2 regions of the Kitasatospora sp. NBC_00458 genome follow, and region 2 is predicted to be linked to the other one. Evidence: riboswitches for the same ligand, from Rfam matches in the RefSeq annotation. Region 2 holds a riboswitch; the other holds the start of a gene.
What was found. A riboswitch is a leader RNA that binds a small molecule or an ion and turns the genes downstream of it on or off. The one in region 2 is predicted to bind cobalamin.

Region 1 (7,058 bases), 1.3 Mb from region 2:
AGCCTGCTGATGGAGTTCCCGGTCAGTCCGCTGGTCTCCGGCCACGACTACCTCGACGCCGACGGTCGGCCCCGCTGGCACCTGCACCTCGCCGACAACTCCCCGACCGCGACCGCGCACTTCAGCGCCGTCGCCTGCATGGGCCTGGCCGTCCACCTGACCGAGCTGGGCTCCGACCGGCTGGGCATCTGCCAGGCCGCGCCCTGCCGCAACGCCTACCTGGACACCTCGACCAACCGGTCCCGGCGGTACTGCTCGGACCGCTGCGCGACCCGCGCGAACGTCGCCGCCTACCGGGCCCGCAAGCGGCTGGAGGCCCAGGAGGCCGCCGCCGCCATCGCCGGGCAGGGCTAGGGCGGGTCAGGCCCCGGTCCCCCGGATCTCCTCCGGGCGGACCCAGACGCCGAAGCGCCTGGCCAGTCCCGGGATCCGGACCAGCGGGGCGGAGAGCAGCAGCCGCTCCAGCCGGCGGCCCGGGGCCAGCCAGGCCGGGCGCGGGCGCAGCCTCAGCAGCACCCGGCCGAGCACCAGCTCCTCCGGGACCGCGCCGTAGCTGCGGCTGTCGCTGTCCACCGGCCGGTTGTCCGAGAGCAGCCACCACCCCTTGGGGCGCCGGCCGTCGGCCCGCTTGACCACCAGCAGGTCCTGCTGGAACGGGTGGCGGAACACCACCACCGCGCCCGGCCGGATCCGCGCCCCGTACCGGACCAGCAGCTGGTCCCCCTCGCGCAGCGTCGGCACCATCGAGTCGCCCGCCACGTCGATCAGCCCGAACGGCGCGCCACCCCCCGCGGTGCCGCCCTCCGATTCCGCGCTCCGCGCCACGACTCCTCCTCCCGGCTCCCGACCGCGTCCTCGGCTCCCCAGTCTGCCGTACGGACCGTCACCCGCCGGTGTCCGGATTCGCACGGTTCCGGCTCCGACTTTTGCCCTAGGCCCGCTGCCCGACCGCGAAACCCCGCGGGCGGCGGGGTAATCTCGGCCGCGGGAAGACGATCTAAGGAAGGACTCCCATGTTCTCTCGTCTGTTTGCACCGCGCGCCACCGCCCACGCCCACTGTGACCTGCCCTGCGGCGTGTACGACCCCGCTCAGGCCCGGATCGAGGCCGAGTCGGTGAAGGCCACCCAGGAGAAGTACCAGGCCAACGAGGACCCGCACTTCCGGGCCCGCGCCGTCATCATCAAGGAGCAGCGCGCCGAGGCCGTCAAGCACCACATCTCGGTGCTGTGGAGCGACTACTTCAAGGCCCCGCACTTCGAGAAGTACCCGCAGCTGCACCAGCTGGTCAACGACACCCTGAAGGCCGCCTCGGCCGCCAAGGCGTCGACCGACCCGGCCACCGGGCAGGCCCTGCTCGACCTGATCGCCGAGGTCGACAAGATCTTCTGGGAGACCAAGCAGGGCTGATCCCCGCTCACGACCCTTCGGCCGCCCCCGTCCGCACCGCCGGACGGGGGCGGCCGTGCGTTTCCCCGATCATCCGACCGGGTAAGGGTTGCCTGCCCTGAGCGCTTGTTATGCTGCCAGGGCGTCCCGAGGGGGAAGCCGGTGCGAATCCGGCGCTGACCCGCAACGGTAAACGGTGCCCCGCACCGTGAGCCCGATCGCCCCGGGACGCCGACCTCCCGACAACTCGCCGCGGACTGCGAGGGGATGGCGCCCCGGCACATCCCCGCCCGGGCGCGCCGCCCCGCGCCGAACCGGCCCGAGGCGAAGGCGCGCCCCTCTTGAGCACCACCGCCACCGCACCACCGGCGCCGGCCGGCGCCCCGCCCGGACCGGGCCGGACACCCACCCTCCCGCTGGCCGCAGGCCTCGCCGCGGCCCTGCTGCTCTCCCTGGTCTGCGCGGTGACACTGGGCTCCTCCGGCCTCGGCTGGTCCCAGGTGCTGCGACTGCTCGGCGCCGGCCTGACCGGCGGCCGGCTGGAGGCCGACGAGGCCGCCGCCTACGCGATCGTCTGGGAGATCCGGCTGCCGCGCGCCGTCCTCGCCGCCGTCGTCGGCGCCGGACTGTCCGTCACCGGCGCGGCGGTGCAGGCGATGGTCCGCAACGCGCTGGCCGACCCCTTCGTGCTCGGCATCTCCTCCGGCGCCTCGGTCGGCGCCAGCGCCGTCCTGATGCTCGGCGCCTTCGCCTCGCTCGGCGTCTGGGCGCTGTCCGTCTCCGCCTTCGGCGCCGCCCTGATCGCCATGGTGCTGGTCTACCTGACGGCCCGTACCGCCTACGGGCTCACCCCGCTGCGACTGGTGCTGACCGGCACCGCGATGTCCTACGGCTTCTCCGCCGTCACGGCGCTGATGGTGTTCGCCGCCGCCCGCGGCGAGGCCGCCCGCTCCGCCATGATGTGGCTGCTCGGCAGCCTCGGCGGGGCCACCTGGGCCTCGGTGCCGATCGCCGCCGCCACCGTCCTGGCCGGCGCGGCCTACCTGCTCTGCGCCGCCGGCCGGCTGGACGCGCTCGCCATGGGCGACGAGACGGCCGCCTCGCTCGGCGTCGACCCGGACCGGCTGCGGCGCGAACTGTTCGTCGTGACGGCGGCCGTCACCGGCACCGTGGTCGCGGTCAGCGGCGCGATCGGCTTCGTCGGGCTGATGGTCCCGCACCTGGTGCGGATGCTGGTCGGCGCCGGACACCGCCGGGTGCTGGTGATCGCCCCGCTCGCCGGGGCACTGCTGCTGGTCTGGGTGGACGTCGTCTCCCGCACCCTGCTGGCGCCGGCCGAACTGCCGGTCGGGGTGGTCACCGCCGCCCTCGGGGTCCCCTGCTTCCTGCTGCTGATGCGCCGTCGCGGCTACTCCTTCGGAGGTGGCCGGTGACCACGGCCCGCACGACCGTCCCCGGGCCCGCCGCGGCCCCCGCCCTGGACCTCGCCGTCGACCGCGTCTCGGTCGAGGTGGCCGGCCTCCGACTGGTCCACGACGTCACCCTGGACGCCGCGGCCGGGCAGGTCGTCGGCCTGGTCGGACCGAACGGCAGCGGCAAGTCCACCCTGCTGCGCTGCGTCTACCGGGCGCTGCGGCCCGCCGCCGGGGCCGTCCGGCTGGGCGGCGAGGAGCTGCACGCGCTCACCGCGCGCGAGGCCGCCCGGCGGGTCGCCGCGCTGCCGCAGGAGCACTCCGCCGAGTTCGACTTCACGGTGGCCGAGGTGGTCGGCATGGGCCGGCTGCCGCACCGCCGCGGGTTCGCCGCCGCCGCCGCCTCCGGCGACGGCGAGCGGTGCGCCGGGGCGCTGCGCCGGGTGGGCGCCGCGCACCTGGCCGAACGGGGCTTCCTGAGCCTGTCCGGCGGCGAGAAGCAGCGGGTGCTGATCGCCCGGGCGCTGGTCCAGGAGCCGAAGGTGCTGGTGCTCGACGAACCCACCAACCACCTGGACATCGCCCACCAGCTGGAGGTGCTGGCGCTGGTCCGGGAGGCCGGGCCGACCGTGCTCACCGCGCTGCACGACCTCAACCTCGCGGCCGGCCACTGCGACCTGCTGTACGTGGTCGCGGCCGGGCGGATCGTCGCCTCGGGACCGCCCGCCGAGGTGCTCGAACCCGCGCTGCTCGCCGAGGTGTTCGGAGTCCGGGCGACGCCCGTCCGGCACCCCGTGACCGGCGCCGTCCAGCTGCTCTTCGACCGACTCGCCAAGTGACCCCCCGTTGATCCAGCAAGGAACCCCCATGCGCACCAAGGCCGTTGCCGCCGCCGCCCTGCTCACCCTCGCGCTCACCGGCTGCGGGGCCGAGATCGCCCCGAGCGGTGACGGCGCCACCGCCTCCGCCCACTACCCGGTGACCGTCAGGAACTGCGGCACCGAGCTCACCTTCAAGCAGAAGCCGGCCCGGACGGTGACCAACGACGTCGGCATCACCGAGCTGATGCTGGCGCTCGGCCTGGAGAACCGGATGGCCGGCTACGTGATGCCCGACGACAAGGGCGACGTCGGGAAGGTCGCCTGGAAGGACGGCTACCAGCGGACCACCTGGCTCTCCAAGAAGCAGATCACCAAGGAGATCGCGCTGGAGGCCAAGGCCGACCTGGTCTTCGCCGGCTGGCACTACGGCTTCGACGACGCGAGCGGCGTCACCCCGCAGGCGCTGGGCGACCTGGGCATCGCCTCGTACGTGCTCAGCGAGTCCTGCCGCAGCGGCAAGGGCCCGGAGCGCGGCGTGATGTCCCCGCTGGACGCGCTCTACACCGACCTCGCCAACCTGGGCGAGATCTTCGACGTCCGGGACCGGGCCGACAAGCTGATCGCCGACTTCAAGGGGCAGGTCGCCGCCGTGCCCGAGCCGGCGTACCGGCCCGGCGTCTTCCTGTACGACAGCGGCGAGGACAAGCCGTACACCTCGGGGAAGTTCGCCGCGCCCGAGGAGATCATCGCCAAGGCCGGCGGGCGGAACGTGATGGGCGACGTCGCCGACTCGTGGACGACGGTCGGCTGGGAGAGCGTGGTCCAGCGCGACCCCGAGGTGATCGTGATCAACAACTACGGCACCCCGGACGCCGAGAGCAAGCGGAAGTTCCTGAAGTCCTTCCCCCCGCTGGCCGGCGTCTCCGCGGTCCGCAACGACCGGATCTTCGTCCTGGACTACGTCGACCTGGTCGAGAGCCCGCGCAACCCGGCCGCGATCACCGCGCTGGCCGCCTACCTGCGCACCGTCCCGGCCCGCTGAACCACCGCTCCGCCGGCCGGTTCCGCCGGGCGTACGCTCGAAACGTACGAGCCGACGGAACCGACCGGAGGAGCGAGGACATGACCGCCATGGCCGCACCGCCCGCCTTCGACACCGGGGCCCTGCGCGAGGGCATCGAGCACGCCGACGCCGACGCCCTGCTGGCGCTCTACGCGGACGACGCCGAACTGCGCGTGGTCGACCGCAGGACCCAGCCCAGCCACCCGCTGGTGGTGCACGGCCGGGACCAGATCGGCGCGCTGCTGGACGACCTCTACGGCCGGGAGACCACCCACCGGCTCGAACAGGTGGTGCTCCAGGACGACCGGCTCGCCTTCCTGGAGTCCTGCCGCTACCCGGACGGGTTCCGGGTGCTGGTCAGCTCGGTCGCGGGCCTGCGCGACGGGCGGATCGTCGACCAGACCTCCGTCCAGGCCTGGGACGAGACCGAACCGGCCCAGTAGGCTCGTGCCATGATCCGCACCGCCCGCGCCGACGACGTCCCGCTCATCCACACCATGATCCGCGAACTCGCGGAGTACGAGAAGGCCCCGGACGAGGCCGTGGCCACCGAGGAACAGCTGCACGAGGCGCTGTTCGGCGCCGCGCCGGCGCTGTTCGGCCTGGTCGCCGAGGACGACACCACCGGCGAGCCGGTCGGCTTCGCGGTCTGGTTCCTCAACTTCTCGACCTGGCGCGGCACCCACGGGATCTACCTGGAGGACCTCTACGTCCGCCCGGCGGCCCGCGGCGGCGGCCACGGCAAGGCGCTGCTCCTGGAGCTGGCGCGGATCGCCGTCGAGCGCGGCTACTCGCGGATGGAGTGGTCCGTCCTGGACTGGAACGCGCCGTCGATCGACTTCTACGAGTCGCTCGGCGCGGTGCCGATGAACGGCTGGACCGTCTACCGGCTCACCGGCGACGCGCTCGCCGGCGCCGGAACCCGCTGAAACCCGCAGGAAACCGGCGCGCGGAGTCGCTCGCGGACGGCGCACGAGGCCGCCGTCCGACCACTGACACCCTGCGTCGCGATGCCTTACCATGAGTGACTCCCGCACCGGGTCAGGAAAGCGGTAACGTCTCGGGCGGACGCGCGGCGTCCGGCCACTCTTCGAGGGGTATGACCGGTACGTACCGCACCACCCCTCTGGACAGTTGGGGCGAAGCAGTTGAGCCAAGCAACAGACAGTGCCGCGGCCACCGGCCCGGAAGCACAGCGCGCCACCCAGGAGGTGAGGGTGTCCCAGATCGACGGCGAGCCCGGAGTGCAGGACTTCGTGGAGGTCCGACTGCCCGCGGCGGGTGCCTACCTCTCGGTCCTGCGAACAGCCACGGCGGGCCTGGCGGCCCGGCTGGACTTCACGCTGGACGAGATCGAGGACCTGCGCATCGCGGTCGACGAGGCCTGCGCCATCCTGCTCCAGCAGGCCGTTCCCGGATCGGTCCTGTCCTGCGAGTTCCGGCTGGTCGGCGACTCGCTGAAGGTGATCGTCTCGGCGCCCACCACCGACGGCCGGGCCCCCGAACGCGACACCTTCGCCTGGACCGTGCTCTCGGCGCTGGCCGGCGAGGTGGAGTCCTCGGTCGCCGAGGACAAGACCGTGTCGATCAGCCTGCACAAGAAGCGCGGCGGCCCCGCCGCCCACTAGAGCCGCCGCGAGCGATCGTGGCCGCAACCGAGCAAGGGCCGTCCGCCCGGCACCCCACCCGGGCCGGCGGACGGCTCCCGGTACCGCCCCCACCGGGCGGTACGACCATCGAGACGAACCGGGGCCGGCGGCCCCGGTTCTCCCGGAACGGAACGGGGGAATGGCCGTGAGTGATCTGGACCGTACCGGCCTCGCGACGGCGGGCCCTGCCGTACCGACCCAGGCGAGCGTGCCCGGCCTCGCCGCCAACGACGAAGCGCACCCGAAGGACGCCCAGCGGATGAGCCAGCCGACCGAGCCGACGCCCGATCCGTCGCCCACGCCCGAGCCGCCCACCGCGGACCTCCCGGACGAGGCGGCCGAGGCGGCCGACACGGCCGAGCAGGCTGCCGAGGCGCTGCGCGCCGCGGTGCCCACCCAGGCCCCGCACCGCAGCGGCGCACCCGACCGCGAGGCGGCCCGGGCCCTGTTCGTCCGGCTGTCCGTGCTGCCCGACGGCTCCCCGGAGCGCGTCGAGCTGCGCAACCAGCTGGTGCGCATGCACATCCCGCTGGTCGAGCACCTCGCCCGGCGGTTCCGCAACCGGGGCGAGCCCCTGGACGATCTGACCCAGGTCGCCACCATCGGCCTGATCAAGTCGGTGGACCGCTTCGACCACGAGCGCGGGGTCGAGTTCTCCACCTACGCGACACCGACCATCGTCGGCGAGATCAAGCGGCACTTCCGCGACAAGGGCTGGGCGGTCC
Region 2 (7,058 bases):
CGCCCGGCGCCGACTGCCAGAAGGCGGCGAGCGGCTCGTTGCGGCCGGCGAGGGCCCGGCGGACGGCGGGGTGCGAGCCGAGGTCGGGCGGTTCCGGTGCGCGCTCCCCGGGCACGGGGGCGTCGGCTGCCAGGGCCCGGAGCAGGCCGGCGGTCTCGGCCGTCGTCCTGGTTGCCGCTCCGGCCGTCGCCGCCGGGTCCGACCCGTGCACCCGGGCCGGAGCGGGGTGGAACCGCAGACGGCCGGCCGCGTCGATGTCGGCGGTCCCGTCGAGCACGGCGGAGTCCAGGGCCTGGCGGCCGCGGCCGTCCCTGCCGATCAGCGCGATCACGCCGGGGTGGCCGTCCGGGGCGGCCCCGGCGGCGGGGGAGGTTCCGTCGTCGAGCGCTGCTCCGTCGTCGGGGGCGGTCGGCGCGGGGAGCGTCTCGTGGAGGATCTCCCGGACGTCGCGGGTGGTCCGGCCCTCGACCAGGTACTCGGTGTGGGCGAGCCGGTGCGTGCTCCGCAGGCGGGGACCGGTGATCCGGCCGCCGTCCTCGCAGAGCCGACCCGCCGTTCCGAGTCCTTCGTCGACCGCCCGGTAGAGCCCGGCGGCCTCCTCGGGGTCGGCCAGGAAGGCCAGGAGCCCCTCGGGGGCGGGCCCGTCGGACGGGTACCGGTGGGTGCCGCCGACCGGGTTCAGTACGACGGTGCCGCGGTCGAGGGCGACGTGGCGACGGGGCGAGGCTCCGATGAAGGCGTGGTCACCGGTGTGCACGACGAACGTCCAGTACGAGCCCGGGTGTCGTCCCAGCAGTCGCCGGAAGAGGGCGAGCGCGGCGGTCGGCGACCAGTCGGCGACGGTGGCCGCGAAGGGGCGCCCGGTGCCGGGCACGCCGGGCACGCCGGGCACGCCGGGAGCGCCGACGGGGCCGGCGTCCGGTTCGGTGAGGGCGACCGGTGTGCCGGGCAGCAGTCCGAGCACCTCCGCGACCGGGGCCAGCGCCTGCTCGGTGACGGTGAGCGCGGTCAGTCCACCCGGCCCGGTCAGTCCACCCGGCCTGGCCGGTCCCCCCGGCGCGGGGCCTTCGCCCTGTGGCAGGCGGGGGAGGAGGGCGAGGACGTGGTGGCGGCCGGGGGCGTCGGTGTCCGGCACCGGTACGGGCAGGTCGGCGATCCGGGCCGGGTGGCTCACCGTGCCGGTGAGGACGTCGAGGATGCCGGGACCGGTGGTCCCGGGGCGGTGCACCAGGGCGAACGGCGGCGGCGCGGAGCCGGTGATGAGGCGGAGCAGGCGCTGGGCGGTCCTGGTCATCGCCGCACGCTTCCGGCGGCGGTCGGCGGCGCACCCGGTGATCCGGCCGGTGAACCGGTCGGCGGTGCGCTCGGAGCCGCGGTCGGCGTGGAGTACGGGGCTGTCTGCGGGATCGTCAAGGGAGCGGTCCCTCCGGGAGGGTGGCGGCGGAGGTGGCGGGTGCCGCCCACACCCGGCCGCGCCGGACCCTGCCGCCCGGGGGCGGGGCCGGTCCGAGCTGTGCCGTCACGACAGGGGGTGCCGTCCCGACGGACGGAGCCGCTGCGATGGAGGCCGGAACGGTCCGGGCCGGCACGGCGGGGGTGGGTCTGGTCCGGACAGGGCTGGACAGGACGGCCGGCGCGACATGGTCGAAGGGCCATCTGCAGCTCCCGTTGGACGCTGTATATGAAGTGAGGCTAACCTTACCTACTCGCGGTCAACAAACGTCAAGCATTTCCTGTGCGACCCGTTCCGCGGACCCCGTCCCGCGTCTCCCGGCCCGCTCCCCGGCTCGCGGAACCCGTCCAGCGGACGCGGCCCCGCGGACCCCGTCCGCACACACGAATGCGCCGCCCCCGCCGGTGCGGGGACGGCGCATGGGCGGGCGTCAGCCCTCCGTGCGGCGGAGCAGGTAGGTGTCCATGATCCAGCCCTTGCGCACGCGGGCCTCCTCGCGCAGCTCCCGGATCCGCGGGGCGGTCTCCGCGAGCGGACCGGCGGCGAGGATCTCGTCGGGCGTGCCGAGGTAGGCGCCGTAGAAGACCTCCAGCCCCTCCGGGTCGACCGCGGTGAAGGCGGCCCGCCCGTCGAGCATCACCACCACGTCGTCCACGCCCTCGGGGAATCCCTCGGCGAGGCGCCGGCCCGTGGTGATCTGCACCGGACGGCCGACCCGGGTCAGCGTGGTGCGGTGCCGCGCGGCGAGCGCCGAGACGCTGCTGATCCCCGGGATCACCTCGTACCCGAACGCCGCACCCCCGCGCGCCAGCACCTCGTCGATCACGGCGATGACGCTGTCGTAGAGGCTCGGGTCGCCCCAGACCAGGAACGCGCCGGTCTCCTCCGGGCCGAGGTGCTCGGCGACCAGCCGCTCGACCAGGTCGGCCCGGCGGCTGCGCCAGTCCTCCACGGCCGCCGCGTACGCCGGGGTGGTGCGGTCCCGCTCCGCGTCCGACACCTCCACCACGCGGTGGCCGGGCCGGCCGTGCTCGCCCAGGATCTGCCGGCGCAGCCGGATCATGTCCTGGCGTTCCTCGTTCTTGTCGAGGATGAAGAAGACGTCGGTGCGGGCGAGGGCCTTGGCCGCCTGCAGGGTCAGGTGGTCGGGGTCGCCCGCGCCGATGCCGATGACGAAGATGTGCTGCATGACAGCGATTGTGCCGTCCGTCCGCTGTCCGGCCACCGCCCGCCCGTCCGCCGCGCTGTCCGCCGCCCGCCGTCCGCCGCCCGCTGCTCCTCTCCCCGCCCGCCCGTGTCGGCCACGGCGCCCTGCGCGCCCACGCGGCCATCCGCCATCCGGACAATCGCCGACGGCGCGGCTCGGGTGGGCCTAGGCTGTGCCCCGCAGTCGGTTCGCCCTGCCAGCCAGGCAGGCGCGTCGCAAGAGGGAACCCGGTGGGAATCCGGGACTGCCCCGCAGCGGTGAGTGGGAACGACCGCCGTCACATGCACTGGGCCCCACCGGGGCCCGGGAAGCGACGGCCACTAGGTGTCCGCCCTTCAAGGGCGGGCGTGCCCGCGAGTCCGAAGACCTGCCACTGCCCGCGTGCACCCCGTACGCGGTGATCTCGGTGACCTCGTGGGCGGGTCGGCGAAGCGGGCGGGCACGACTCGGTGCCGCGTCCCCGCTGCCGTACCTTCGCGTCCGCGTGCTCTCCCGGGATCGCAGCGCGACTCGCGAAGGAGAGTTCCGTGTCAACGAGTTCCACCACCCCGCAGGCCGCCGCGCAGGCAGGTCCGCAGGCCGCCGCGCCGCACTCCACCGCCCCGCAGGCCACCGTGTACGGCTACCCGAGGCAGGGGCCGAACCGGGAGCTGAAGAAGGCCGTCGAGGGCTACTGGGCCGGCCGCGTCGACGCCGACGCACTGCAGGCCACCGCCGCCGGCCTGCGCCGCGACAACTGGCGGCAGCTGGCCGAGGCCGGGATCGGCGAAGTCCCTACCGGCGACTTCTCGTTCTACGACCACGTGCTGGACGCCACGGTCGCCGTCGGCGCGATCCCGCCGCGCCACCGCGCCGCCGTCGACGCCGACCCGCTGGCCGGCTACTTCGCGATGGCCCGCGGCACCCAGGACGTCGCGCCACTGGAGATGACCAAGTGGTTCGACACCAACTACCACTACCTCGTACCCGAGTTGGGGCCGGACACGGTCTTCTCCGCCGACTCTGCCAAGCCGGTCTCCGAGCTGCGCGAGGCCCTCGCCCTCGGCCACCGCGCCCGCCCGGTACTGGTCGGCCCGCTCACCTACCTGCTGCTCGCCAAGCCCGCGCCCGGCGTGGCCGCCGGCTTCGAGCCGATCACCCTGCTCGACCGGCTGCTGCCCGTCTACGCCGAACTCCTCGGAGACCTGCGCGCGGCCGGCGCCGAGTGGGTCCAGCTGGACGAGCCCGCGCTCGTCCAGGACCGCACCCCCGCCGAACTGAACGCCGCCGCCCGGGTCTACCGCGAGCTCGGCGCGCTCACCGACCGGCCGAGCATCCTCGTCGCGACCTACTTCGACCGGGCCGGCGAGGCCCTGAAGGTCCTCGCCAAGGCCCCCGTCGAGGGCGTCGGCCTGGACTTCACCGGCCCCGGCGCCGCCAACCTCGCCGACCTCGCCGCCGTCGGCGGACTGCCCGGCAAGCGCCTCGTGGCCGGCGTGGTGGACGGCCGCAACATCTGGATCAACGACCTGGAGAAGTCGCTGACCACCCTCGCCACCCTGCTCGGCCTGGCCGACCGGGTGGACGTCGCGCCGTCCAGCTCCCTGCTGCACGTCCCGCTCGACGCCGGCCGCGAACGCGACCTCGACCCGCAGGTGGCCCGCTGGCTCGCCTTCGCCCGCCAGAAGACCGCCGAGATCACCACCCTCGCCCGGGGCCTGCGCGAGGGCGTCCACGCGATCACCGCCGAACTCGCCGCCAACCGCGCCGACCTCGCCTCCCGCGCCGCCTCCGCGCTCACCCGCGACCCCGCGGTCCGCGCCCGCGTCGCCGCCACCACCCCCGGGGACGCCCGCCGCGCCCAGGCCTACCCCGAGCGCGCCGAGGCCCAGCGCGCCCGCCTCGGCCTGCCGCTGCTCCCCACCACCACCATCGGCTCCTTCCCGCAGACCGCCGAGCTGCGCACCGCCCGCGCCGACCTGCGCGCCGGCCGCCTCGACGGGACCGGGTACCGGGAGCGGATGGAGGCGGAGGTCCGCGAGGTCGTCGCCTACCAGGAGAAGGCCGGACTGGACGTCCTGGTGCACGGCGAACCCGAGCGCAACGACATGGTCCAGTACTTCGCCGAGCAGCTCACCGGCTACCTGGCCACCCAGCAGGGCTGGGTGCAGTCCTACGGCACCCGGTACGTCCGGCCGCCGGTGCTGGCCGGCGACATCTCCCGCCCGCACCCGATGACGGTCGAATGGTTCCGCTACGCGCAGGACCTGACGGAGCGTCCGGTCAAGGGCATGCTCACCGGACCGGTCACCATGCTCGCCTGGTCGTTCGTCCGCGACGACCAGCCCCTCGCCGACACCGCCCGGCAGGTCGCCCTCGCACTGCGCGACGAGGTCACCGACCTGGAGGCGGCCGGCGCCGCCGTCGTCCAGGTCGACGAGCCCGCGCTGCGCGAGACCCTGCCGCTGCGGGCCGCCGACCGGCCGGCGTACCTGGACTGGGCGACCGAGGCGTTCCGGCTCAGCACCTCCGGGGTCCGCGCCGACACGCAGGTCCACACCCACATGTGCTACGCCGAGTTCGGCGAGATCATGACCGCGATCGACGAGCTCGACGCCGACGTGATCTCCCTGGAGGCGGCCCGCTCGCACATGCAGGTCGCCCACGAGCTGGCCGGGGCGGGCTACCCGCGCGAGGTCGGACCCGGTGTCTACGACATCCACTCGCCCCGGGTGCCGAGCGCCGAGGAGGCCGCCGAGCTGCTGCGCAGGGGGCTGGCGGCGATCCCCGCCGAGCGGCTCTGGGTCAACCCCGACTGCGGCCTGAAGACCCGGGGGTGGCCGGAGACCCGCGCCTCCCTGGAGAACCTGGTCGCCGCCGCCCGCGCGGTCCGCGGCGAACTGGCCGGCTGACCCCACCCCGCCGCACCCCGCCGGGGGGCCGCCTGCCCGCAGGCGGCCCCCGGCGGGGCCCACCACCCGCCGCCCACCGGCTCTCCCCGGCCCGGTCGGGCGGCACCGTGGTCGTCTTGTGGTGCGGAGAAGATTGCTGACAGGATCTCAGGCGGGTATGGCCCCGCGACGGAACCGCGGCGGGGCACCTCCGGAACGGCGCGCACGAGGAGGCCGGATGGCACGTGTCAACCTGCGGGCTGCATTCATGAGCGGCCTCTCTTCGACGGTGACGGCGCAACAGGTCTTCACCAACCGGGTCGACGAGGTGGCCGCCTTCGGCCGGTCGGTGGACGCGTTCCACCGGGCACTGGACGAGGCCGGGGTCTCGCCGGTCGTGGACCGTGCACAGGGCCGCCGCAACGTCCTGACCTTCTACGGGGTGGGGGGCATAGGCAAGACGACGCTCTCCCACGAGCTCGAACGACGCCTCCTCGCCGACACGCAGGCCGAGGGCCGTGACGACGTCGCGACGGTGCGGATCGACCTCTCGGAGGAGGGCGCCTGCGACACCGAGAGCCTGCTGCTGCGCCTTCGCGCAGGCCTGGGGCAGCTGGGGAGCCGCTGGCCCGCCTTCGACCTGGCGCTGGCGTCCTACTGGGCGCGCGCCCATCCCGGAGAGACGCTGCAGGAGTTCCTGGACGCCTCTCCGGCGCTTCGCCGTGCCTCGCGGAGCATCGGGCTGGGCGACCAGATCGCGGAGAGCGTGCGGCAGGTCGACCCCGCCGGCCTGGGCGGCCTCGCAGGGCTCGCCCACCGCGCGGCGCTGGCCACCTACCGGGCCGTCCGGGACCGCGTGCGGGAAGGGCGACTGCTCTCGGACTGCGAGCTGTTCGCCGAACTGGTCGAGGCGGACGCCGACTACGAGACGCTCTCGTACTTCCCCTACCTCCTGGCCTGGGACCTCGAAAGGCTGCCGGGCCGAGGCCGCGCGGGCCGGCGGCCGACGGTGTGCGTGTTCCTCGACACCTTCGAGGTGGTCAACGGCCGGGCCGACCGGGCGGTGGAACGGATCCTCCAGCGCTGCGTCTACCTGATGCCGAACGTGCTGTTCGTGATCACCGGCCGCAACCGCGTCGACTGGGCCGACTCGGGCGCGGGCGCCGAGATCGACTTCACCGGAGCGCAGTGCTGGCCCAATCTGCACTTCAGCAACGACACGGCGGAACCGCGCCAGCACCTCGTCGGATACCTCTCGGACTCCGACGCCGACAGCTACCTCAGTGAGGCGCTCACCCGGGACGGGGAGCCCGCCATGTCGCCGGAGGTCCGGGAGCGCATCATCTCGGGCGGCCAGGGCCTGCCCCTCTACCTGGACCTCTCGGTGTCGCACTTCGCCGCGCTGCTGGCGCGCGGCGGGCAGCCCTCGGTGGCGGACTTCGGCGGCTCGTTCACCGCGGTCGCCACCCGCTCGATCAGGGACCTCCCCCGCGACGAACGCGATCTGGTCCGTACGGCGGCCCTCACC

Region 1: it holds a riboswitch for cobalamin, as region 2 does, so the genes downstream of both, OG550_RS23395 (FecCD family ABC transporter permease) here and metE (5-methyltetrahydropteroyltriglutamate--homocysteine S-methyltransferase) in region 2, are expected to answer to the same signal.

Annotation. Positions count from the first base shown of each region.
Region 1 covers NZ_CP107904.1:5,605,935-5,612,992, reverse strand. Annotated here, with positions in the region: gene OG550_RS23410 (CGNR zinc finger domain-containing protein) at 1-354, shown strand, start outside; gene sodX (nickel-type superoxide dismutase maturation protease) at 361-825, opposite strand; gene sodN (superoxide dismutase, Ni) at 1,014-1,409, shown strand; cobalamin riboswitch at 1,496-1,624, shown strand; gene OG550_RS23395 (FecCD family ABC transporter permease) at 1,730-2,821, shown strand; gene OG550_RS23390 (ABC transporter ATP-binding protein) at 2,866-3,639, shown strand; gene OG550_RS23385 (ABC transporter substrate-binding protein) at 3,668-4,663, shown strand; gene OG550_RS23380 (nuclear transport factor 2 family protein) at 4,744-5,127, shown strand; gene OG550_RS23375 (GNAT family N-acetyltransferase) at 5,137-5,613, shown strand; gene OG550_RS23370 (anti-sigma regulatory factor) at 5,902-6,312, shown strand; gene OG550_RS23365 (RNA polymerase sigma factor SigF) at 6,479-7,058, shown strand, end outside.
Region 2 covers NZ_CP107904.1:6,933,847-6,940,904, forward strand. Annotated here, with positions in the region: gene OG550_RS28285 (anthranilate synthase family protein) at 1-1,294, opposite strand, end outside; gene cobF (precorrin-6A synthase (deacetylating)) at 1,884-2,642, opposite strand; cobalamin riboswitch at 2,827-3,049, shown strand; gene metE (5-methyltetrahydropteroyltriglutamate--homocysteine S-methyltransferase) at 3,275-5,551, shown strand; gene OG550_RS28300 (tetratricopeptide repeat protein) at 5,799-7,058, shown strand, end outside.